3 regions of the Burkholderia sp. LMU1-1-1.1 genome follow, and region 2 is predicted to be linked to each of the others. Evidence: riboswitches for the same ligand, from Rfam matches in the RefSeq annotation. Region 2 holds a riboswitch; each other region holds the start of a gene.

Region 1 (7,887 bases), on a different contig from region 2:
ATGCTGGCCGCCAGCCACGCCATCGGTTCGAACGCGCTGATCGAGGAGGAGGTGGCGGTGTTCCTGGCCGACGAGATGCTGAAGTACTATCCGCAGCTGCTGGTGGCGCGCTACGGCTTCAAGGACATCGAAACGTTCGACGGCATCGCGGTGGTGGAGGGCGTGGCGGCCAAGCGCGGCTTCCGGCAGAAGGGCGGCGACCTGGATTTCGAGAAGGCGTCGCACACCTTCCTGGGCGACTACCGCAGCGGCACATTGGGCCGCATTTCGCTCGAGACGCCGGCGTCTCGCAAGGAGCGATTGGATGCATACGCGGTGGAGGCGACCGCCAAGGCGGCCGAAAAAGCCGCGATCGCCGAAGCCAAGGCCGCCGAATACGCCAAGGGCAAACGCGGGACGTAAACAACTTCGTTAGCACCCAACCCGCAGATCCGGGCAGGGGTCGTACCCCACTGGGTACGACCCCGCGTCCGCATCGCGGGTTGACTGTGCGGGTTACCCGAACTTGAAACTACTCACCGCCAGCGCCCCCATAAACGCATCCTCGTGATACGGCACCGCCGCCGGCTCGTCCTCGGCCGCGCCCAGCGCCACCATCAGCGGCAGCAGATGCTCCTCGCGCGGATGCGCCATGCGCGCCGCCGGCGCCTTCTCCCACTCGATCAATGCCGCCGTGCGCTCGGCCGGCGGCAGCGCCATGGCCGCGCGCAGCCAGCCGTCGAACTGATGCGACGCCGCCGCGCCCTGTGCGTTGAACGCCCGCAGATTGTGATAACTCAGGCCGCTGCCGACGATCAGCACACCTTCCTTGCGCAGCGGCGCCAATAGACGGCCCACCTCCAGATGCGTCTTCGGATCGAGTCCGTGCTTGAGCGACAGCTGCACGATCGGCACGTCGGCGTTCGGGTACACCGGGTACATGGCGCTGAAGGTGCCGTGGTCGAATCCACGCTGCTCGTCCAGCTGCGCGGGGTGTCCGCCGGCGTCGAGCAGTTGTTTGATGTGCGCCGCCAGTTCGGGCGCGCCCGGGGCGCTGTATTGCACCTCGTACGTGTGGGGCGGGAAGCCGCCGTAGTCGTACAGCATCGGCGGCTTGGCCGACGACGACAGCATGAAGTCGCGGCCTTCCCAGTGCGAGGTGACGACCAGCACCGCCTTCGGTGTCACGCCCAGTTGGCGCGGGATGTCGCGCAGCGAGGCGTCCAGCTTGGCGTACAGGTGGCCCACCTGGTCCATCATGAATGGCCAGGGACCGCCGCCGTGGGAGAGGAAGTAGGTGGGAAGGGTATGGGGGGTGCTCATGGTGGTGCTCCGGGTATGGTGTTGATATCCATACTATAGGGATGCGGGAGGCTGCGATCAATGCGCGAAATGTAGATAGGTCATATCTATTTCCTGAATCATGGAGGGGCTGGTGGCGGCTCATGGATGGCGGATTACGCCGTTCCGGCTAATCCGCCCTACGTGTCTCCGCGGTGTTCTTGGGCTCCGGGCCGGGGGAGGATGGGGGACCAACCGCGTATAATGCCCGGGTTCTGGTGCCTGCGCATGTGTTCACGTGCGCGGTTAAACGGGAAACACAGGGCCGCTTCCGCACTCCGCGAAGCGGCCAAGGTGTGCTGCCCCCGCAACGGTAACGCCCGCGCCTTGTCGAGATATGCTCCGACGACCGCGCCGGCCAGCCCGGATATCGGCCAGACAGGGGGGAGCGCGCGCCGTCGACCGGCGCGCGGCTTCCGTACACTTCCGACTTGCGGGGACGCAGGCGCGGATGTCTCTTTTGAAAACGATTTGCCATGAATTCCTTCGCGTTTGTTCCGCCTTCGGCGCCACGTTTGCTGGCCGCCGCCGTTTCCCTTTGCTTCATCGCCGCCGCCCTCGCGCCGGCCCCCTCCATCGCGCAAGATGCCGTCGGCGCGCAGGTCGCCCAAGTGCTGGCGCCGGTCGTTATTACCGGCTCCCGCTTCGACGCCGATCCGGCGCTGGCCCCGATCGGCGCCACGGTGATCTCGGCCGAGGACATCCGCCGCGCCGGCGTCAGCGACGTCAATTCGGCGATCCGCAAGATCGGCGGCGTCTATGGCCGTCAAAGCCTGAACGGCAGCCCGGATTTCGATCTCGATCTGCGCGGCTTCGGCACCAACAGCAGCCAGAATATGGTGATCGTCCTCGATGGCGTGCGCCTGTCGGAAAATGAGCTGAGCACCGCCATCCTGTCGACCATTCCGGTCGATACGGTGGACCGCATCGAAATCACGCGTGGCGGCGCCAGCGTGTTGTACGGCGACGGCGCCACCGGTGGCGTGATCAACATCGTCACCAAGAGCCCGGGCAAGAACACCCGACGTGGCAGCGTTTTCGTCGAAGGCGGCCGGTTCAACGCCGGCGAGGCGCGCGTGTCGGCGGCACAGGCCTGGGATGGCTTCGCGGCCGATGCGACCCTGGGCCACCAGCGCACCGACAACTATCGCGACAACAACGAATTCAAGCAAACGCAGTTCAGCGGCGGCGCGCAGTGGTTCAACAACCTGGGCCGCGTGGGCTTCCGCTATGAAGGCGCGCGCCAGGACATGCGCCTGCCAGGTTCGCTGACCGAGGCGCAATTCAACTCCAATCCGCGCCAGGCGGCCACGCCGAATGACCACGGCTCGCTCGACAGCGACCGCTTCACCCTCTTCAGCCAGTACCGCCTGGCCGGCTACGATCTGGCGGCCGACCTGTCGTACCGCAAAAAGACCGTCGATTCGGCTTACTTCTACACTGGCGGGTCGTCAGTCGGCACCAGCGACAGCAAGCAGATTCAGTTCTCGCCGCGCGTACGGCGTCTCGGCGAGATCGGCGGCATGCTCAATGAGGTGGTGGCCGGCGTGGACCTGAGCAAGTGGGAGCGCACCGCCGCCACCGCCGACGCCGAGCAGAGGTCGAAGGCGTTCTATTTGCGCGACGAACTGCGCTTCGACACCGCGCATCAGGGCCGGATTTCGGCGGGCGTGCGGCGCGAGATCTTCGACAAGAACTTTAGCAATCCGGATGGTTTCGCCACCACCGCCTACGACGTCGCACAGGGATTGAACGCCTGGGAACTGCAAGCGAGCTATATGCCGCTTACCGGCGTGACCGTGTTCGGAAAAGCGGGCCAAAGCTATCGGGTCGCCAACGCCGACGAAAACGCGTTCACGCCGGTGATCAATGCCGCGCTGCTGCCGCAGAAGTCGCGCGATCTGGAGCTGGGCGCCAGTTACGCCGACGCCTCGCGCAAGGTGACGGCGCGCGTATTCCGTCATAACTTGAGCAACGAGATCTTCTACGATCCGACGATGTTCGCCAACGTCAACCTCGATCCAACCAAACGCCGGGGCTTCGAACTGGATGCGGAACAGCGCATCGCCACCGACTGGACCGTCAGCGCGCATTACCAGTACGTCGACGCCAAGTTCCGCGAGGGCGCCAACAGCGGCAAGCAGATGGTGCTGGTGCCAGAGAACACGCTGAGCGCGCGACTGAGCTGGACTCCGGCCGATGGCCAATCCGCCGACATCGGCACGCAGTGGGTCGACAGCCAGCGTTACGGCTCGGACTTCGATAACAGCTGCTCGGGCAAAATTCCCGGCTTCGCCACCGTCGACGCCCGCTATGCCCGCAAGTTTGGCCAGTGGGAGTTTGCGCTGTCGGGCCTCAACCTGACGGACAAGCAGTATTACTCGCAGGCGTTTTCCTGTAAGGGCGGTATCTACGCGGCGGACGGCCGCCAGCTCAAGCTGTCGGCCCGCTACGAGTTTTAAGCGGGTTTTAACCCTCAGCCCGGGCGCGAACGGCCACCTCGCGCCTGAAAAGTGGTAATCTCCGCTCGTGGCGTGGTTTGACGTGTCACCCGCCACGCAAAGATGCGCTTTAATTTGGAACGGGTACGAAAATGAAAGAAATTAGCGACGAACGGAAGGCCGCCGAAGGCAAGGTGATGCATCTCTACAAGGAATCGTCACCAGTCATCGAGACGCTGTTCGAGTGGGCGTATATCAACCATGTCGCATGGAGCCTGGTGGTGGTGTTGATGGGCTTTGTCTTCTGGCTGGTGGTCGCCTTGGCCAACGCGGAAAATCAGCGCTATGCGTTGATGACTAAAAAGTGCGAAGACCCGATGTTCAAAGGCGAGATCGACAAGAAGTGCCTGCGGACCGTCGATTCGCGCGACCACTGGTGGCAGCACGTTACTTATGCGCTGAAAAACACCAGTCCGGAGAAGTAACCCAGACCACAAGCCCGCGACAGCGGGCTTTTTTACAAGGCGAGCGATGAAACAGGTGATGGTGGTGACCGGCAGCAGCCGGGGCATAGGCGCGGCGACGGCTTTGATGGCGAGCCGCCGTGGCTACGCCGTCTGCGTCAACTATGTCAGCAACGGCGACGCGGCCGAACAGCTGCGCGCGCAAATCGCCGGCGAGGGTGGCGAGGCGATCGTCGTGCAGGGAGATATGAGCGTGGAGGCCGACGTGCTGCGCCTGTTCGCGACGGTCGACGCGCAACTGGGGCCGATGACGGCGCTGGTCAACAACGTCGGCGTGCTGGAACAACAGTGCCGGCTGACGGAGATGTCGGCCGAGCGGATGCAGCGCGTTTTCACGACCAATATCATGAGCGCCTTCCTGTGCGCCAGGGAGGCGGTCAAGCGCATGTCGACGCGCGGCGGCGGGCAGGGTGGCGGCATCGTCAACGTCTCGTCCGGAGCGGCCCGGCATGGCGGCGCCAACACCTATATCGACTACGCGTCCTCCAAAGGCGCCATCGATGTGATGACCCTGGGCTTGTCCAAGGAGGTGGCCGAGGAGGGTATCCGCGTCAATTGCGTGCGGCCCGGCGTCACCGACACCGAGATCCACGCCAGCGGCGGCATGCCCGATCGCGTGGCGCGGATGGCATCGAGCCTGCCCATGGGGCGCGCCGCCCGGTCGGAGGAAGTCGCCGAGTCCATCCTGTGGTTGCTGTCGCCGCAGTCGTCCTACGTCAGCGGGGCGATCCTGGACGTCGCCGGCTCGCGCTAGCTCCCTTTAGCTGTGGATCACCACCGTGCAGGTGGTGCCGGCCACCAGCGCCAGATCCTTCGGCTTCTGGTCGATATGGATGCGCACCGGCACCCGCTGCGCCAGCCGCACCCAGTTGAAGGTCGGGTTCACGTCGGCCAGCAGCTCGCGTCCGACGCTGGCGTCGCGGTCGGTGATGCCGTGGGCGATGCTCTCGATATGGCCGCTCAGTTGCGCCGCGCCGCTCATCAGATGGACTTGCACCTGGTCGTTCACCTTCAATAGCGGCAGTTTGGTTTCCTCGAAATAGCCGACCACGTAAAACGACTCGCTGCCGATGACGGCCAGCTTGGCCGCGCCGACGGCGGCGAAATCGCCCGCGTGCACATTCAGGTTGGTGACATAGCCTGCCACCGGCGCCCGCACCACGGTGCGCTCCAGGTTGAGCTGCGCCAGGTTGCGCGCGGCCAGTGCCGCCTGGTATTGCGCCGACGCGGTGCCCACCGCGAATTGGGCCGTCTCCATGCTTTCGGCGGAGACGATGGAGCTGTCCAGCGCCGCGCGGCGGCTGGCCTCTTTGCTGCGGCGGCCTTTCTCGACCTGCTGCGACGCCAGCACGGCGTTGGCCTGCGCCAGCGCGTTCTGGTAGCGCGCCTTGTCGACGACGAATAGCACGTCGCCTTGCTTGACCATCTGGTTATCGCGCACCATCACGTCGGTCACGGTGCCGGCGACGTCGGCGCTGATGGTGACCACGTCGGCCTTGATGCGGCCGTCCCGGGTCCATGCAGATTCCATGTAATGGTCCCAGGCGGTGCGTCCGATCCACAGGGCCGCCGCCAGCAGCAGCATGGTCAGGAAGAAGCGGAAGATTTTAGATGCGCTCACGTTAGCTCTCGAAGATGGTTTGGATTATTTATATAAGATCAGCAGCAGCGCGCCGAAGATGCAGACGAACAGGCAAAGGCGCACCAGCGCCGGATGCCAGCTTTGGCGATACGCGCCGATGTGGCTCAAAACACTGTCCAGCGCGACCTGCAGCAGCAGGCTGGCGAGGAACAGCGGCAGCACGCCGGGCAGCAATACGCCGAAGAAGTCGATTTCACGCGGCATGATGGGGTTCTCCTGTTGATAGCTGGTCCAGCAAGGACGTGTAAATGGAATGCAGGTCGGTCAGTGCGGTTTGCAGGGGTGGGCGGCGCTCCGTCGCGGCGTCGGCCAGTACGGCGCGCACCGCTGTGCCGGCGTGCAACAGCGACTCCAGCGCGGTCGCGCCATGTGCCGGCGTCGGCGCGCGCAGGTAGTCGCCCAGGTTCCGCACCACCTGCTGCAGGCCGTGGCGCGCGGGGCCGGGCGGCGACGCCGCGATCAGCTGCCGCAGCTCGATCACCGCGTGGCCCAGCTCCAGCAAGGTCAGGCCCTGGCGCACCACCGAGCGCGCGGCTTCGCCCGGCGCCGGTCCCGAGGCTGCGTTCAACTGGCTCAGAAGATCTCGCACGCGGTTGTCGAAGCGGCGCTTGAGCCGGTGCAGCGGCGCCGTGCAGGCATTCAGCGCCTCGCGCCACAGCGCGGCGGCGACATGTCCCTTGTGGCCCATCGTGTGCTCGGGCAGCACCACCTTGAACATCGCCCAGGCGACCACCACGCCCATGGTCAGCGACAGTTCGCTGCTGATGAAGGCTTCGACGTCGTAGTGCATCTGGTTGGCCGGCACCAGCAACGTGGCCGAGAACATGCCGATGCCGATGCCCACACCCGCCCATTTGGGACCGGTGCTCAGGTAGGAGCCCAGCGCCAGCAGCGGCAAGGCCGCCAGCACCATCGGGCCGAAGTCGTCGGCCCGCGTCATCAGCAGAAACTCGGTGAGGAAGGCCAGCGGCATGGCGATCAGGAAGCCGGTCAGCACTTGCTGCACCAGCGCCGTCGGTCGCGGCGACGACGACGCCAGCGCGCAGAAGATGGTAGCCATCAGGATGGCATTGGCGGCGTAGGGCCAGGCCAGCCAGTACCAGGCGGCGGCGGTGATCAGCAGGGTGGCGCCGGCGCGGAAGCCGCTGGCGATGACGATGGCCGGCGGCGTCTTCGGCGTGTAGGCGCCGGGATCGCTGACCTGCTGGCGCTTCTCGCGCGTCAGGCCGTGGTACAGCGCCGCGAAGTCCTCCAGGTCGCGCACGAAGCGATCCAGCAGTTCGACCGCCGTGTCGAAGTCGATCTGTTGCGGGCGCCCCTCCAGCGGCTCGGCCGCCAGCCGCGCGCGTGCCGCCGTGATGTCTTCGGCCAGTTCCACGCGCATCCGGGCCAGTTGGCCTGCGGTCAGGTCGGGCTTCATCGCCCGCGCCAGATGCGCGTGCATCGGTTCTACCAGGTCCAGCACGGGGCCGCTGGCGTTGATGCGCAGGCGGTGGATGAGGCGGTGCAGCGTGTAGAAGGTGGTCAGCACCGTCATGAAAGCCGCGTTGAAGGCGTGCAGCTGGCGTGTGTGGGAGCGCGCGTGGTCGGCCTCGAAGAAGGCGGCCGCGCGGCCCGACTCCAGCGCGGCGATATCGGCGGCGAACTTCAGGTGGTTCAGCTCCGCCTCAGCCGGTGACAGGCGCCGCTCCAGCACTTGCTGGCAAAAAGTGATGAAGCCGGCGTAGCGCGTCTGCACGGTGCGCATGACGGCGTGCGAGTGGCGGCGCGGGAAAATCACGTCATGCACCACGGCTGCGCAGATGATGCCCAGTCCGACCTCTGTCACGCGGGTGACGGCCAGGGTGAACACGTGGGCCGGCGCGTCGATGGCGGGAACGACGATCATGCAGGCGGTGTAGCCGGCGAGCACAAAGCTATAGGATTGCTGGTTGCGGTGCATGGCGGCGCCGCCGGTGCA
Region 2 (7,887 bases):
CTGAGTGTGCGCGGTGTCGGCCGGGGCTTCCACCGCTATGCGCGGCGCGGCGCCGCCCGCGGAGGCGGCAAACACCTGTTCATCGTTGCCCAGGCCCGGCTGCCCGTCCTCGGGCGCATCGTCGCCATGCTCGCCCGATGTTCGTTCCGGCGGTTGCGGCTCGTTGGCCGCCTGCGGCATCAAATCGTCGAGGCGCTGCTGGTCCAGCCCTGGTTGTTCGAAAGGCTTGCGCCGGCGCCGGTGCGGCAGCACCAGCTCGGCCGCGCCGCGTATGTCCCGCAAATCCACCTTATCGCGGCCGTCCAGCGCGGCGAGCGCGCGGGCGGTCTTGTGCATGACGATATCGGCGCGCAGGCTGGCGACCTCGAACTCGCAGCACAAGTGGCTGATCAAATCGAGCATGGCGTCGTCCAGAGCGACAGTGGGCAGCAATGTCTGCGCCTTCGCCAGCCTTGCTTGCAGCGCGTCCTGCTGGTCGCGCCATTGCTCGACATAGCCGGCAGGATCGGCCTCGAAGGCGATACGACGCCGCACCACTTCCGACCTTTCCGTCTTCTCGCGTGGCGCGATCACCTCGACCATCAGGCCGAAGCGGTCCAGCAGTTGCGGGCGCAAGTCGCCTTCCTCAAGATTCATCGTGCCCACAAGGGTAAAGCGCGCCGCGTGCCGGATCGACAGTCCATCCCGTTGCACGCTATTGACACCCATGGCCGCCACGTCCAGCAGCACGTCGACCAGATGGTCGGCCAGCAGATTGACCTCGTCGATATACAGCAGGCCGCGATGCGCGGACGCCAGCAAGCCAGGTTGAAACGCCCGTTGTCCGCCTTGCAGCGCGCGCGAGATATCGAGGCTGCCCAGCACCCTGTCCTCGGTCGCGCCCAACGGCAGCGTGACGAAAGGCACGGCGGACGGTTCCGGTGCCCGCCCACCGCACACGTCGCAATGCTCGCACTGCGCGCCGGCGGCACAATTGAACGCGCATCCGGGTACTCGCTCGATGCGAGGCAGGACATCGGCCAGCGCGCGCGCGGCGGTGCTCTTGGCGGTGCCTTTGTCGCCCCGTATCAGCACGCCGCCAATACTCGGGTCCACCGCGCACAACATCAGCGCCGTGCGCAACGTCGATTGACCGACGATGGCGGTGAAGGGGAAATTCATATGACGCATCCTATCCGTGGCGCGGGGTCTCGCCGCGCTCTTCAAGTAGTTCTTCGCTGCGCAGATACAGCTCGCGCAATCGGTCCAGCGTCTCCGGGCGCGGCTCCGCCCACATGCCCCGGCTGGCCGCCTCCAGCAAACGTTCCGTGATGGCGTTCTGCGCCCAGGGATTGGCGTCCCGCAGGAATTCCTGCATCGCCGGATCGAAGGCATAGGACTGCGCCACGTCCTCGTACATCCAGTCGTCCATGACCTGGGCGGTGGCGTCGTAGCCGAACAAATAGTCGACGGTGGCGGTCAGTTCCAGCCCTCCCTTGTAGCCGTGCCGCTGTATGCTGGCGAGCCACTTGGGATTGACCACGCGCGAACGGAATACGCGCAGGGTTTCCTCCTTCAGGTCGCGCACCTGTGCGCGCGACGGATCGTGGCTGTCGCCAAAATAGTGGCGTGGCTGCTGGCCGCTCAGCGCCCGGATGGTGGCGATCATCCCGCCGTGGAATTGCAGGTAATCGTCGCTGTCGAAAATATCGTGTTCGCGGTTGTCCTGGTTGTGCAGCGCAATCTGCACGCCGCTCAGACGCATGCGGAAGGCGTCGCGCTGATCGGCGCCCTGCATGCCGCGCGCATAGGCATAGCCGCCCCAGTTGACGTAGGCCTCGGCGAAATCGGCGTCCGCCTCCCAGTTGCGGTGCTGGATCAGCGGCAGCACGCCTGCGCCATAGGCGCCCGGCTTGGCACCGAAGATGCGATAACCGGCGCGGCGCGCGGCTTCATCCTGCTCCAGCCCCTGCCCCAGCCAGTCCGCCAGTTCGGCAAGATAGTGCTTGCGCACGAAGTTGTGGGTGAGCGGCTCGTCCAGCGCGATGACCTGATTGACGGCGTCGTCGATCAAATCGATCAGTTGCGGGAAGGCGTCGCGGAAAAAGCCGCTGATGCGGGTGGTGACGTCGATACGCGGGCGTTTCAGTTCGTCCAGCGGAATGATCTCCACCCCGCTAACCTGACGGCTCTCCGCCCGCCATACCGGCCGCACGCCCAGCAGCGCCAGGATTTGCGCGACATCGTCGCCGTGGGTGCGCATCGCGCTGGTGCCCCAGATGCTGATGGCGACGCTCTCCGGATAATCGCCGCTCTCGCGCTGATAGCGGTCCAACACCTCGCGCGCGAGCTGCTGGCCGACCCGCCACGCCGACTGCGACGGCACACTGCGCGGATCGACCGAATAGAAGTTGCGGCCGGTCGGCAGGATCTGCGCCATGCCGCGCGTCGGCGACCCGCTCGGGCCGGCCGGCACGTAGCGGCCCGACAAGCCGCTCAGCAGGTTGTCGATTTCGTCGCTCGCGCGGGCCAGGTTCGGGACAAGCTCACGGCACGCGAAACCGAGAATGCGGCGAATGGCATCGAAGCGCGCAGGACCGCTTGCGACGGTGCTTGCGGGCGACTGAGGACGCGGCTCGGCCGGTTTGGCGCGTGTTTTCCCCATCTGCGACAGGACATTGGTTTTCGCGCGCAAGGCTGGTTGCAGCAAAGGCGTCGCTGCTGCCGCCGTATCGAGGGCGCCGAAGACGCTGTCAATGACCGCATCGATACGCGCAGGATCGTATCCCCAGGCGCCGAGTTTTTCATACAGCCGCAGGCACAGGATATCCACCGCGTCCAGCGCGTTGGCGCGCGAGACGACGGCGCGATCGGCCAGCCGTGCCAGCGCCGGCACGACGTTGAGACGGCGCGTCTGCTGGTCCAGCAGCATTTCCATGGTCAGCCCGAACAGCCTCGCCACCTCCGATTGCAGACCGGGGATGTCGAGATTCGGCAAACGCGTGAGAGACACCAGCATGTCCGGCATCTGCCCGTCGTCCGGGCAGCGGCCCAGTATGTGCAATCCGTCGCGTATCTGGGCCGAACCCAGTTCGCACAGATAGCCGTCCAGATCTTCGATCAGGTGGGCGACATCGGAGCCGCCCATCGCCGCCAAGGCAGCCGGCAGACCTTCGCCATGATCATGATCGTGGTCATGGCCGTGATGGTGGTCATGGTCATGGTGCGCATGGCCATGATCGTGATCATGGTCGTGATCATGATGCAGCAACCGCATCTGCAAATCCGAATTGAGATTGGTCTGCTTGACCAGCTCCCAGATCTGCTGCTGCAACAACGGCAGCTTGGCAGGGTCCAGCACCTCGACCTGATAGTATTCATCGACCAGTTGCGTCAATTGGGCCAGCGCGCCATAGGTGTCGGCGGTGGTCATCGGCGGCGTCAGGTGATCGACGACGACGGCATGGCCGCGCCGCTTCGCCTGCGAGCCCTCGCCCGGATCGTTGATGATGAACGGGTAAAACAGCGGCAAGTCGCCCAGCAGCGCATCCGGGAAGCACTCCTCGGACAAGCCGACGCCCTTCCCCGGCAGCCACTCCATCGTGCCATGCTTGCCGACGTGGACGATGGCGTCGGCGCGCCACTCGTCGCGCAGCCAGCGATACAGCGCATAGTAGTGATGCGTCGGCGGCAGATCCGGCTGATGGTAGATCGCGTCCGGGTCCATGCCATAGCCGCGCGGCGGCTGCAGCGCCACGAACACCTTGCCCATCTCGATCCCGGCCAAGGACAGATGGCCGTCATGGACATAGGCCTCGCCCGGCGCCTCGCCCCACTGCGCGGTCATCTTGTCGCGCAACGGCGCAGGCAGCTCCGCGAACCATTGCGCATACCGCGCCGCCGGCACCCGGCCGGCGGCATGCTTCAACTGCTCGGCGGTCACGTAGATATTGTCGTAGGAGCAGCGCGCTATCAGCTCATGAATCAGCGCCGTTCCGTCACCGGACGGCTGGCCCGCATCGTAGCCGTCGGCCCGCAGCGCCTCCAGGATGCGCATCAGCGACGCCGGCGCATCCAGCCCGACCGCGTTGCCGATCTGGGAAGCCTTGCTGCTCGAATTGGTGAACATGAAGGCGACGCGCTTCTCGGCGTTCGGCAAGCGCTTCAGGCGCGCGAAGCGCGCGGCGATGCCGGCGATGCGCGCCACCCGGTCCGGCAACGGATCATATTCGACCGCCTCGTTCGGCAAGCCGGCGGCGCGGGCCTTGAACGACAGCGGCACGGTGACGATGCGGCCATCGAATTCCGGCAGCACCACGTTCATCGCCGTATCGAGCGGATTGAGCCCGCGCGCCGACTGGCTCCACTGTTCCATCGTCATGCCGCTGGTGATGGCCTGCAGCACCGGAACATCGAGCGTCTCCAGCACACCGACCGACCATCCGGCCGGCGTCGGGCCGCCCGGCGTGATCTCGCCCATCGCGAACGAGGTGGTATTGATCAGCACATCGATGTGCGCCCCCGATGCGTCTGCGAGATAGCGCAACGCGCTGGGCAAGCTGCCGCCATCGCCGGCCCCGGCGCGCAGCGACGAGGTGAACACCGGCAGCACGTTCATGCCGCGCGCTTCCAGCGCCGTCAGCATGACGTCGATGAAGCGCGTGTTCCCGCTCATCCAGTGGGCGCGGTAAAACACGATCCCCGCGCTTGGACGCGCCGGATCGCGCAACGCCAGCCAATCAGCCAGGCCGGCGCCGGGTGCCAGATCGGGGTGATAGATACCGTGTTCCGGCAGCGGGTGCGCCGGCTCGAAGCCGAAGCCGGTCAGCAGCAGGTGGTCGGACAGATAGCGTAGCAGCTGCGCCAGATTGGCGCTGCCACCGGCCTGGAAGTACTTCAATGTCATCTGCAGCACATCCGCCGATACCGCCGACACGGCGGCCAGCTCGGGGTCGGGCTCGCCGGTGCCGCTGACAACGATCAGATGCCGGCCATGGCGGCGTGCGTGGTCCACCAGCTCCGTAAATCCTGGAACGCTGCCAAGTCGGCCCAGTACGCGCACGATGATCACCCGCGCCGCGCGCAAATCCCCCGCCAACCACGCCGCCATCGAGGTATCGGCATCGAGCGACTGCAGGTTAACTCCCGCCACGCGAGCGAAGCCCGAAGGCAGCTGCGCCTGCGCCTGGTGCAACACCGTCAGATCGTTGGACGCATGCGTCAGCAGTGCTACGTCCGCCGGGCCGGCTGCTGTTTCAATCATCTTTGGGTTCCGGTGCGCAGGTATCGCCTTCACCAAGGCGATGGAATATCAGGTCGCCTACTTCGCGACCGCCGATCAAATGCTCGTTGACGATGCGTTCCGCATTGGCCTCATTCACCCGCTGGTACCACACGCCTTCGGGATAGACCACCATCACCGGCCCCTCGTAGCGGCACGCCACCATGCAATGGGTCCGCGTGCGCTTGACGGCAAGCTCCGGATGGGCGTCGATCATTTCGCCCATGCGCTCGAACACGGCCTGCGCGCGCCCCTCGACGGGAGCGCAACGCGGGCCGACGCACATGAATACGTGACGGTGGTGGGTTCTCATCGATCGGCGAAGCGCTTGTGGAAGAAGCCGGTCAGCGCGCCCAGCGCCAGCCAGAACCCGCCATTGGCGAGCGCGGTCGCATAGACAAAGGAACGCTGCAAATGGTCTGGCGCGACGCTGGCATGGACCGGCGGCTGCGGCGCGCCGACCAGATGCGGCAACACCAGCAGCGCGACGGCCGCCAGTTTCAGCGCCCAATGGCGGCCGAAGGCCAGCATCGCCAGCGCGGTGGCGGTCGACATCGCGGTCGCGATCCACCAGCCCTGGCGTGCGGCCACCGGCGCGGCGGCGGTACCGGGCAACTCCGGCGGCAAACCGATGGACGGCGCCAGGAAGAACACCGCGTAACCGGCGGCGCCCCACAGCAGGCCGGATCGCCAATCGACCGGCCGCCCGCGCAGCCCGATGGCGGCCGCCAGCAGCAAGCCATAACCGACGGCCATGCTGACGTCGGCCAGCGCGGTGTAAAGCGTGCGCTCTACGCCATCCTCAGGCTGCCAGCCTCCGTGTTCGTGGGGTGCTTCATGCGCTGCTTCGTGCATATGTTTAGCGCCATCGGCGTGCGTATGCGCCACCGGCTCCGCCTCGGCAGCCGATTCCAGCACCTCTACCTGCGCGATGATGCGCGTCACCTGCAAGTGCTGCACGCCGGTCAGCAGCAAGCCGGCCAGCAGGCCGGCCGCCGCCGCGGTGCGAACCATGCGATTGAACATACCGGCGCCCGCGCCGGCCCCGGTACGGCTCAATGACACGGGAAGCCCGCCGAGTGGCGGCTGTCGTGGGCCGCGTTATGCAGCGCTTCCATCGATGCGAAACCGGCGCCGAACAACAGCACCGCGCCCAGGCTCGCGGCCATCAAGGCCGCAATCAGCTTGTCTTTCAGTGCGACGGGACGGACATGCGCATCGGCTTGGCCGGCGTGGATAGTGTTGATGGACATATTGGTTTCTCCGAAAAGCAGCGACGACCACGGGGTCGGAAAGCTCGTATCGGAAGATGAACCAGGTGGGAGACGAATGCGGCGCCAAGGGAGAACCGGAACGAAGATGCGCGGATCAAACCATGACAGTTCTCCACCCGTATCGCCCTCCGCAATACAAACGTGTTTACCGCTACTGGCTGGTTTCCGGGCTGGCGAGTGGGCATCCGTGCGGACACGCCTGGATTTGCGCCTTCCCATGCAATCGCACAGTGGCATCGTACAAATCCTTAACCTCGCTTACCGTTGCGGGGGCAGCGCCGGCATTGCCGTTCCAGCGGAACGACGCACCGACTTCCCATTTAAATCTGCAAACGATCATTTGCAGATACCAGAAGCTGACTACCGGCGCAGTATAGGTCTGCGACTGCGGAATTGCAAGACGATCATGCCATCGTGCGCGGGCCGGTGACGATACGGTCCTGGTTTCAGCCGTCCACCGGATGCGCCGGTGTGCTCAGCATCAGCTGATAGAACGCCAGGTCCAGCCAGCGGTCGAACTTGAAGGCGGCATGACGAATGGTCCCTGAGTGCACGAATCCCAGCTGCTCGTGCAGGGCGATGCTGGCCGCGTTGGCGGCGTCGATGCCGCCGACCAGGATGTGCAGGTCGGCCTGCCGCGCGGCGTCGATGATAGCGCTTAGCAAAGTGCGTCCCAGTCCCTTGCCGCGCTGGTCGCCCCGCACATACACCGAGTGCTCGACCGAGTATTTATTGGCCGGAAAGCCGCGAAACGCGCCGTAGCTGGCGAATCCCAGCAACTCGCCCGCCCCGTCCTCCAGCCCGATGACCGGATAGCCGCCGGCGCGCTTGGCCGCAAACCAGTTCTTCATCGTTTCCATTGTGCGCGGATGGTACTCGTAGAGCGCGGTCGAGTTGGCGATCGCGTCATTGAATATGTCGAGAATGGCTCGCGCGTGGCGCTCTTCCGTACAGCTGATGAGTTGCATTGGGGCTCCGAAATAAGGATTTTGATTGAGACTCGTCAACATGATAGACGATAAATCTCAAGCCTTTCAACGGCCATCCCTGCCATCCAGACATTTTCGTACAGAAAATAAAAACAAACGGATAGACTGGGTTACGGATGCACTTTCCTTGTTGTAATATTACGAAAAAAGGGGTATCGCGCCTCATTAAGAATAAATATAACGAGGTAGCATTAATCATGAAACTAGCTCACGCGCCCTCCATTCGAACCAGGCTAATCTGGCTGGTGGTGGCGTGCATCGTCCCCGCGTCGCTGATGGTGGTGAGGATGATCGCCTCCGACTACGAGCTCGCGCGCGCCGCCTTCATTCGCAGCGCGATGACGACCGCCCACGCCAACGCGAT
Region 3 (7,887 bases), on a different contig from region 2:
TCGCCGCCACCGATTGATTCAGACGTCCCTGTTCGTCGAGGAAGCAGCGCGAGATGGCGCCGGACGGCATGATGCCCAGTCCCACCTCGTTCGATACCAGTACCACGTCGCTGGTGCATTTGATCAGCGCGCTGGCCAGCATGTCCTGCTGTTCGTGGAACAGCGCCGGCAGGGTGATCTCGCCGACCTCGGGATACTGCTCGCCGCTGCTGAACAGCAGGTTGCTGAGCCACAGCGTCAGGCAATCGACCATGATCAGGCGGTCCGGGGACGACCAGCGCAGCAACTGGTTACCGAGGGCCAGCGGCTCCTCGACGGTGGTCCATTCGCCGGGGCGAGTGGCGCGGTGGTGCGCGATGCGGGCCGCCATTTCGGCGTCGCCGGCGGTGGCGGTGGCGATGTAGACGACTTCCTTGCCTGATTCTACGGCCAGGCGTTCGGCGTAGGCGCTTTTACCGGAGCGTGCGCCGCCCAGAACGAGTGTACGTGTCATACCGGACTCCTTGAAAACAGGGCGGCGACGGCCGCCGGGTTGGATGGGAAGTAAGCGTGAAAATACGAAGCGGTGAGCGATCCTGCGCGATACCAGGCTTCACCTTGTATTGCGGAGGGATGTTTAATAGTATGCGCCGCCGGCTGCACAGTTGTCGCCAATTTGGAGTAATGGAACGTGTGGCCGCGCAGGATTCCCTGTTCCGTGGGGAGCGCCTGCGGTCCGAGACCGGCCAGGCGTGGCTGCATTGCCACACTGCCGGTCAGTAGGCCGGCCATCGGCCAAATAGCACCGGATTGGTCGGCCAGCGTATCGGCCAGCGCCATCATGCCGCCGCATTCGGCGACGATGGGGACGCCCTTCTCGTGGGCGGCGCGCATGGACGATTTCCAGGCGCCTGCCCGCGACAACGCTTCGGCGTGCAGTTCCGGGTAGCCGCCGGGCAGATAGACCGCGTCGGCGCCATCGGGCACCGGTTCGTCGGCCAGCGGCGAGAAGAACGTCAAGGTCGCGCCGAGCGCTTGCAGGGTATCCAGGTTGGCGGGATAGAGGAACATGAACGCCGGATCGCGCGCGATGGCGATGGTTTTTCCGACCAGTGCGGGCGCCGGTTCCGGGGCCATGGACGTGGGAATGGCGATGTCGATGGCGCGCAGCCGCTCCCACGCGGCTTCGTCGAACACCAGCTGGTCGGCCAGCGTGTCGAGCAATCCGTCGATGTCGCTCACTTCCCCCGGCAGCACGAGGCCGAGATGGCGTTCCGGCAGCGATCTTGTCTGGCGCGGCATGGTGCCGAACAACGGAATATCGCGCAGCGACGCCGCCACCATTTTGGCGTGGTTTTCGCTGGCGACGCGGTTGGCGATCACGCCCGCCATGTCGACCGGGCCGTAATCGCGCAGGCCGTGCACCAGCGCGCCGGCAGTTTGCGCCATCGAGGAGGCGTCGATCACCGCCATCACCGGCACGCCGAACTCGCGCGCGAGGTCGGCGGACGACGGCGTGCCGTCATACAGGCCCATGACGCCTTCGATCAGGATCACATCCGCTTCGGCGGCCGCCCGCGCCAACTGGGCGCGGCATTGTTCCGGGCCGACCATCCACAGATCCAGCGTGCGCACCGGCGCACCGCTGGCGCGCTCCAGCAGCATCGGGTCGATGAAATCCGGACCGCACTTGAACACGCGCACGCGTTTGCCCAACCGAACCAGCTTGCGCGCCAGCGCCGCCGTCACGGTGGTCTTGCCTTGGCCGGAGGCCACGGCGGCGATCAGCAGCGCTTTGACCGTCGCCATTACCACTCGGTCCCGAGTTGCGCGCCGATGCCGGCCTTGAATGCGTGTTTGACGACTTCCATTTCGGTCACTGTGTCGGCGATGGCGATCAGTTCCGGCGGCGCGCCACGGCCGGTGATGACCACGTGCTGCATCGGCGGACGCGCCAGCAGGTCGTTGATCACCATCTCTACGTCCAGATAGCGGTATTTCAGCGCGATATTGAGTTCGTCGAACACCACCAGGCCGATATCGGGATCGGCGAGGAATTTCTTCGCCTGTTCCCACGCCAGCAGCGCTTTTTCGGTGTCGCGCTCGCGGTTTTGCGTCTCCCAGGTATAGCCTTCACCCATCGTGTGGAAGCTCACCTCGTCCGGGAAGCGGCGCAGGAAAGCTTCCTCGCCGGTCTGCATCGCGCCTTTGATGAACTGCACCACGCCCACCTTCATGCCGTGGCCCAGGGCGCGGATCACCATGCCGAAGCCGCTCGAGCTCTTGCCCTTACCGTTGCCGGTGTTGACGATGATGATGCCGATTTGCTTGTCGGCGGCGGCGATCTGCGCGTCGATGATGGCCTTTTTGCGTTCCATGCGCACGCGATGGCGCTCGTTGAGCGCCGCTGTTTCGGCGGCGATATCTGTGTTCTGGTCGGTCATTCGTTGTCCTCGGTGGGAATGAAGATGCTGCGTTTGCCGTGCTGGATGATGTCGATCGGGTGGCCCAGGTACTCGCTCAGGAGATCGGCCCGCATCACGTCGGCGGTGGTGCCGGCCAGCCAGCGGCCGTCGCCCATCAGCAGCAGCGCGTGGGTGGAGACGCCGTGCGCCAGGGTCAGGTCGTGGCCGATCATGACGGCGGTCTTTCCTTGCTCGCGGCACAGCTGCGACAGCAGCTTCATGACACCGACCTGGTGTCCCAGATCGAGCGCGTTGGCCGGTTCGTCGAGCAGCAGCAGCGGCGTGTCCTGCGCCAGCATGGCGGCGATGGCCACGCGTTGGCGTTCGCCGCCGGACAGCGTACGCACGTCGCGCGCGGCCAGTTCGGCCACCTCCATCGCCTCCAGCGACTTCATGGCGATTGCCTGGTCCTCGCCGCCTTCCCAATAGCGGTTGTCGTGGTAGGGATGGCGCGCCGACAGCACGGTTTCGATCACGGTGTAGGCGAAGGCGTCGCTGCGGCTCTGCGCCAGGAAGGCGCGCTGGCGTGCCAGTTCGGCCAGCGGCCACTCGTTCAATGCCCGCCCGCCGATGGCCACGTGGCCGCCGTCCGGCGGGCGCAGGCCGGCCAGGGTGCGCAGCAGGGTGCTTTTGCCGGCGCCGTTGCGGCCGATGACGCTCCAGCATTCGCCGTCCTGGACAAGCCAGTTCAGGTCCGCGATCAGCTGGCGCTTGCCGATTTTCAGGGAGAGGTGGTGGGTGCTGATCATATTATTTACGCAGCCGATGTAGCTGGTACAGGAACACCGGCGCGCCGATCAGGGCCGTGACCACGCCCACCGGCAACTGCTGCGGCGCGATGATGGTGCGGGCCAGCGTATCGGCCAGCAGCAAATAGCTGCCGCCGGCCAGCGCCGCCGCCGGGATCAGCAAGCGGTGGTCGGGACCGACGGCGAAGCGGCAGGCGTGCGGCACGATCAGGCCGACGAAGCCGATGCTGCCGGCGCTGGTCACGGCGCTGGCGGTCAGCAGCCCCGAGGTGAAGAACAGGCCTTTGCGCAGGGCGCCGACGCGGATGCCCAGGGTGGCGGCGGCCTCCGCGTGCAGCGCCATCACGTTCATGGCGCGCGCGTTGCGCAGCGCGAAGATCAGCGCCCCGGCCAGCACCACCCACGGCATCCAGCGCAGCGGCGCGCCGGACAGGTCGCCGATCATCCAGAACACCATGGTGCGCAGGCGGCTCTCCGGCGCGATCGACAGCATCAGGGTGACCAGCGCCATGCAGGCGGACGACAGGATCACGCCGGTCAGCAGCAGCAGGGCGGTGCCGCCTTCGGCCGCCGCGCCGCCGCGCAGGTCGCGCCGCGCCAGCATGTAGAGCGTCATCGACACGACCACCGCGCCGGCGAAGGCCGCCGCGTCGACCATCCACGCGGCGCACATGAACATCAGCGCGGCCAGCGCGCCGACCGAGGCGCCCGAGGATATGCCCAGGACATACGGGTCGGCCAGCGGGTTGCGCAACAGCGCTTGCATCATGACGCCGGCCAGCGACAGCGCGGCGCCGGTGACGAAGGCGGTGATGGCGCGGCTCAGGCGCAGGTCGAGCAGGGTGGCGGACAAGGTCGAGGTCTGGCCATGCAGCAGATCGGTGACCGCTGCGGGGATATCGGAAAGGGGAATCGCGACCGAACCGGTCATGCCCGAGAAAACCAGGCTGGCAAACGCGAACAGGGCCAGGCCGGTCAAGGTGACGGCGGCGCGCTGCTGCAGATTGCGTGAGAAAGAATGCATGCACTACTTTCAGAGAGTGGGAAGCACTGGCAGATTACAGTATTACAAGCTTAAGCAAGACTTAGCGATGACACTGGAGACAGGTAGGGCGGATTAGCGGGAACCGCGTAATCGGCCATGTATGAGCCGTCGGCGGCGCGGCGATGGCCGATTACGCTGCGCTAATCCGCCCTACGTGTCTCCACGGGTTTCAACTTACCCAGGCCTATTTATAGCCGTAGCGGATGCCCGCAAATACATTCGAACCCGGCGTGGCGTAATTCCGCGCCAGATCATACCGCTTGTCGCCGATGTTATTCCAGCGGACCAGCGCAGACCAGTCGCGCGAGAAGGCGTAGGTCGCGTACAGGTTCACCAGACCGTAGCCGCCCAGCCGATTGCGATTCGCCGCATCGTCATAGCGGTCGCCCGACACTTCCAGCTCCGCGCCGGCCTTCAGCGCGCCGATGCCATAGTCGGCGGTCACGTTGCCGTGCTTTTTGGCGCGGCGCAGCAGGCGTTTTCCGGTCGTCTCATCTTTCGGGTCTTGCAGGTCGACGTTGGCGGCGAGGTTGATGCCGGCCAGCTTTGTGGCGGCCGACAGCGTGATCCCCTCCAGCGTCGCGCGATTGACGTTGTAGGCGCAGCCGCTCGGATAGCCGGTGCGGCCGAACGGGCACGGGTTGATGTTAACCAGCATATCCGTCAAGCGGTTGCGGTAGTACCCGGCGCTCAACGCGTTGACGCCGTCGTCGTAGCGCAGGCCGACTTCGGCGTTGCGGCCTTTTTCCGGCTTGTTGGCCGGATTGCCATAGCCTGGGAAGTACAACTCGTTGTAGGTCGGCGCGCGGAAGCTGGTGCCGTAGCTGGCGGTGGCGCGCAGCGCCTGCGTGATGTTGTAGCCGTAGCCCACCGAGCCGGTATTCTGCGAACCGTAGGCAGTGTTGTCGCGGCGGACGCTCGCGCTCAGCAGATTGGCGCCGCGACGGGCGTTGTACGAAGCGGCGAACGAGTTGGTGGTGCGCTCTGGATCGCGCAGGTCGAAGCCGTTGGTCCGCACTTCCTCCTTGCGATGTTCATACAGCAGTTGCAGCAAATCGGCGCCAATGCGCAGATCGTTCTGCCAGGTGATAAAGCTTTGCTTGGTGTTGATGCGCGCATAACCGCTGGCGCCGGCGTTGGTGTAGTTTTCGCCCTTGTCCTTGGTCTCCGAGTACTGCAGCAGACTGTCCCACATCGGCGTCAGCTGTCCCTTGGCGTAAACGCTGGCGGTGTCGATGACGTTCTTGCTGCGCACGTCGTACGAGCCGGCGTTGGCGCTGTCGTATTGCGAATCGAGTTTGCTGTGCATGAAAAGCGCGCCGGCCTCGTAACCCTTGGCCAGCTGCAGGCTGAATTGACCGGAGACGTTTTCCTTGTCGTAGCCGTCGTCGTCCGGATTGTACGAGGACAGGCCGGGGCGTGCGCTCGAGAAGCCGTCCGACTTTTCCTTGCCGGCGCTGACCGCGTAACCGAAGCTGTGCTCACCGCCCGTGGCGCCCGATACCGTCACGTCGGCTTCGCGCGTGTTGTCGCTGCCGTAGCCGGCGAAGGCCGTCACCGCCGGCGCGCCCTGGCCCTTTTTGGTGAAGATCTGGATCACGCCGCCGATGGCGTCCGCCCCGTACAGGGAGCTCAGTGAACCGTAGACGATTTCGATATGATCGATCGCGGTCAGCGGGATGGCGCTCCAGTTGGCCGCGCCGGTGGTGGAAGAGCCGATACGCACGCCGTCGACCAGCACGATGCTTTGATTGCTGTTGGCGCCACGGATGTAGACGTTGGACGAGCTGCCGGCGCCGCCGTTGCGCGTCACTTCGATACCACGCTGGCGCTTGAGCAGGTCGACCACCGACCCGGCGCCGGCTTCGGCGATCTGTTCGGCCTTGATGGTGACGGTGTCGCTGATGATGTCGGCCAGCGCCTGCGGCGTGCGGGTGGCGGTCACCACGACGGTGCCGGCGGGCGCCTCGTCGGCGTAGGCGCCGGTGTGCGAGAAAGCGGCGGCCATTGCCAGTGCCAGCGAGGTCAGTGCCACCGGGCGGCGTGCCAGGCGGGAGATAGGAAAGGACATGATTTATTTTTCTGTTAGGAGCAACCGGCCTACTTCCCCGTGGGCCAGATTGAACAGAAGCGGAAAACCGAGAGATGCGCGCGCACATTCGGTTCGCCCACTTCCACCTGCTTTGGCCGGTATCCGGGCTGGCAAGTTAGACCATCTCACCTTCCCATGCGGAGCACAGTGGTTGTCAGAGCTGGTTTGTCGCGCGCCGCGCGACACTTGCTTACCGTTGCGGGGGCAGCACACGTGGGCCGCGGGGCGGCTTCGTGTTTCCCGTTTAACTGCGCGTCCGGACGGACGCGCGGGCACCAAAGCCGGTCATTATACGGGTTTGGTGTGGGACTTGATAACTAGCGAAAAATAAATCGGTGAAGGGGTTCTGGCTTTTTTGCTATCATTATCGCCACCTTGCCAGGTGGTTCACCTGCTGTCGTTGGAGTGCCCATGTTCGACCCTCGTCTTGTTCCGCCATCCGCTCCGGTGACGTTGCGCCCGATGGTCAATCCGCGTCCGGTGGTGAAAGTGGTGCCGCTTTTCGACGGCCACCAAGTCGTCATCGTCGATAACTTTTTGGCGGAACCCGAAACGATGGTGGAATACGCGGCGCTCCAGCGCGGAGAGTTCCTCGACTCGGCCGGCAATTACTATCCCGGACCGGAATTGCCGTTGACGGGACGCTTCGTCTCCAGCGTGCAGGAAGCGTTCCTGCTGCACGCGCGTGCGCCGCTCAAAGCGCGCCGGGTGCTCGGTATCGCCTGCCGTCTGTCGCTGGCGACGCGGCGTCCGGAGCAGCTGTTGCCGGGCCAGCGCATGCCGCATCGTGATTCCTACGATCTGGAGCCGATGGAGGGCGTCGGGGCCATGGTCCTGTATCTGTTCAAGGACGAGCGGCTGGGCGGCACCAGCTTTTTCAAGCCCAGGTTGCCACCTGCGGAAATCAACGCGCTGCTGCGCGAATTGAGGCGCATGGAACAGGCGGGGGAGTCACCGGTACTCACCAAGCCGCCGACATTCGCCATCGCCTCGGACGAGCATTTCGAGAAGGTGCTAACGGTTGAACCCAAGTTCAACAGGGCGATTTTTTATAACGGCCAGGTGTTCCACTCCGGGCATCTCGCGGCACCCCATTTGTTGGTCGATGATCCTGCTGTCGGCAGGCTGACGGTCAACGCCTTCTTCAAGCTGCGCATGGCCGCGAGCTGAGTCCGGGCCCGGATTTATTCTAGGATCAAAGTGGCGCCGTAGGCGATATGGTGTGGAATCCGGGCGGCTTGCAGGGCCATCTCCGGCGGCGCCAGGCCGGCGTGGCAGGCGGACAGCAGACGCATGGCGCCCGCGTGGCAGATGACGATGGCTCCGCCGTCGTCGCCCAGCTGGCGCTGGAGGTCGGCGTGGAAGGCCGCGATGCGCGCGGCCATCCGCAGCACGCTCTCGCCGCCGCCCGGTTGGTAGTCGACCATATCGGCGGCCCAGGCGTCTATTTCGGCGCGCGGAATGTCATCCCAGGCGCGCATCTCCCAGCCGCCGAAGTGCATTTCGACCAGGCGGGCGTCGAAGATCGGAGTGGCCGACAGGCAGGCGGCGAGTCCC

Evidence for each region. A riboswitch is a leader RNA that binds a small molecule or an ion and turns the genes downstream of it on or off. The one in region 2 is predicted to bind cobalamin.
Region 1: linked by a shared signal. The riboswitch ahead of MRBLMU1_RS04360 (TonB-dependent receptor) and the one ahead of MRBLMU1_RS01755 (CbtB domain-containing protein) in region 2 are both predicted to bind cobalamin.
Region 3: linked by a shared signal. The riboswitch ahead of MRBLMU1_RS21255 (TonB-dependent receptor domain-containing protein) and the one ahead of MRBLMU1_RS01755 (CbtB domain-containing protein) in region 2 are both predicted to bind cobalamin.

Annotation. Positions count from the first base shown of each region.
Region 1 covers NZ_JBEGHG010000003.1:168,282-176,168, reverse strand. Annotated here, with positions in the region: gene ylqF (ribosome biogenesis GTPase YlqF) at 1-402, shown strand, start outside; gene MRBLMU1_RS04365 (DODA-type extradiol aromatic ring-opening family dioxygenase) at 496-1,302, opposite strand; cobalamin riboswitch at 1,520-1,713, shown strand; gene MRBLMU1_RS04360 (TonB-dependent receptor) at 1,797-3,782, shown strand; gene MRBLMU1_RS04355 (hypothetical protein) at 3,914-4,246, shown strand; gene MRBLMU1_RS04350 (SDR family oxidoreductase) at 4,293-5,039, shown strand; gene MRBLMU1_RS04345 (efflux RND transporter periplasmic adaptor subunit) at 5,046-5,906, opposite strand; gene MRBLMU1_RS04340 (DUF1656 domain-containing protein) at 5,931-6,131, opposite strand; gene MRBLMU1_RS04335 (FUSC family protein) at 6,121-7,887, opposite strand, start outside.
Region 2 covers NZ_JBEGHG010000001.1:444,485-452,371, forward strand. Annotated here, with positions in the region: gene MRBLMU1_RS01735 (magnesium chelatase subunit D family protein) at 1-1,170, opposite strand, end outside; gene MRBLMU1_RS01740 (cobaltochelatase subunit CobN) at 1,172-5,242, opposite strand; gene MRBLMU1_RS01745 ((2Fe-2S) ferredoxin domain-containing protein) at 5,235-5,573, opposite strand; gene MRBLMU1_RS01750 (CbtA family protein) at 5,570-6,286, opposite strand; gene MRBLMU1_RS01755 (CbtB domain-containing protein) at 6,316-6,513, opposite strand; cobalamin riboswitch at 6,674-6,903, opposite strand; gene MRBLMU1_RS01760 (GNAT family N-acetyltransferase) at 6,981-7,502, opposite strand; gene MRBLMU1_RS01765 (sensor domain-containing diguanylate cyclase) at 7,721-7,887, shown strand, end outside.
Region 3 covers NZ_JBEGHG010000026.1:2,526-10,412, reverse strand. Annotated here, with positions in the region: gene cobU (bifunctional adenosylcobinamide kinase/adenosylcobinamide-phosphate guanylyltransferase) at 1-493, opposite strand, end outside; gene MRBLMU1_RS21275 (cobyrinate a,c-diamide synthase) at 490-1,788, opposite strand; gene cobO (cob(I)yrinic acid a,c-diamide adenosyltransferase) at 1,788-2,423, opposite strand; gene MRBLMU1_RS21265 (ABC transporter ATP-binding protein) at 2,420-3,193, opposite strand; gene MRBLMU1_RS21260 (FecCD family ABC transporter permease) at 3,195-4,217, opposite strand; gene MRBLMU1_RS21255 (TonB-dependent receptor domain-containing protein) at 4,423-6,309, opposite strand; cobalamin riboswitch at 6,407-6,625, opposite strand; gene MRBLMU1_RS21250 (DUF6445 family protein) at 6,742-7,500, shown strand; gene MRBLMU1_RS21245 (histidine phosphatase family protein) at 7,515-7,887, opposite strand, start outside.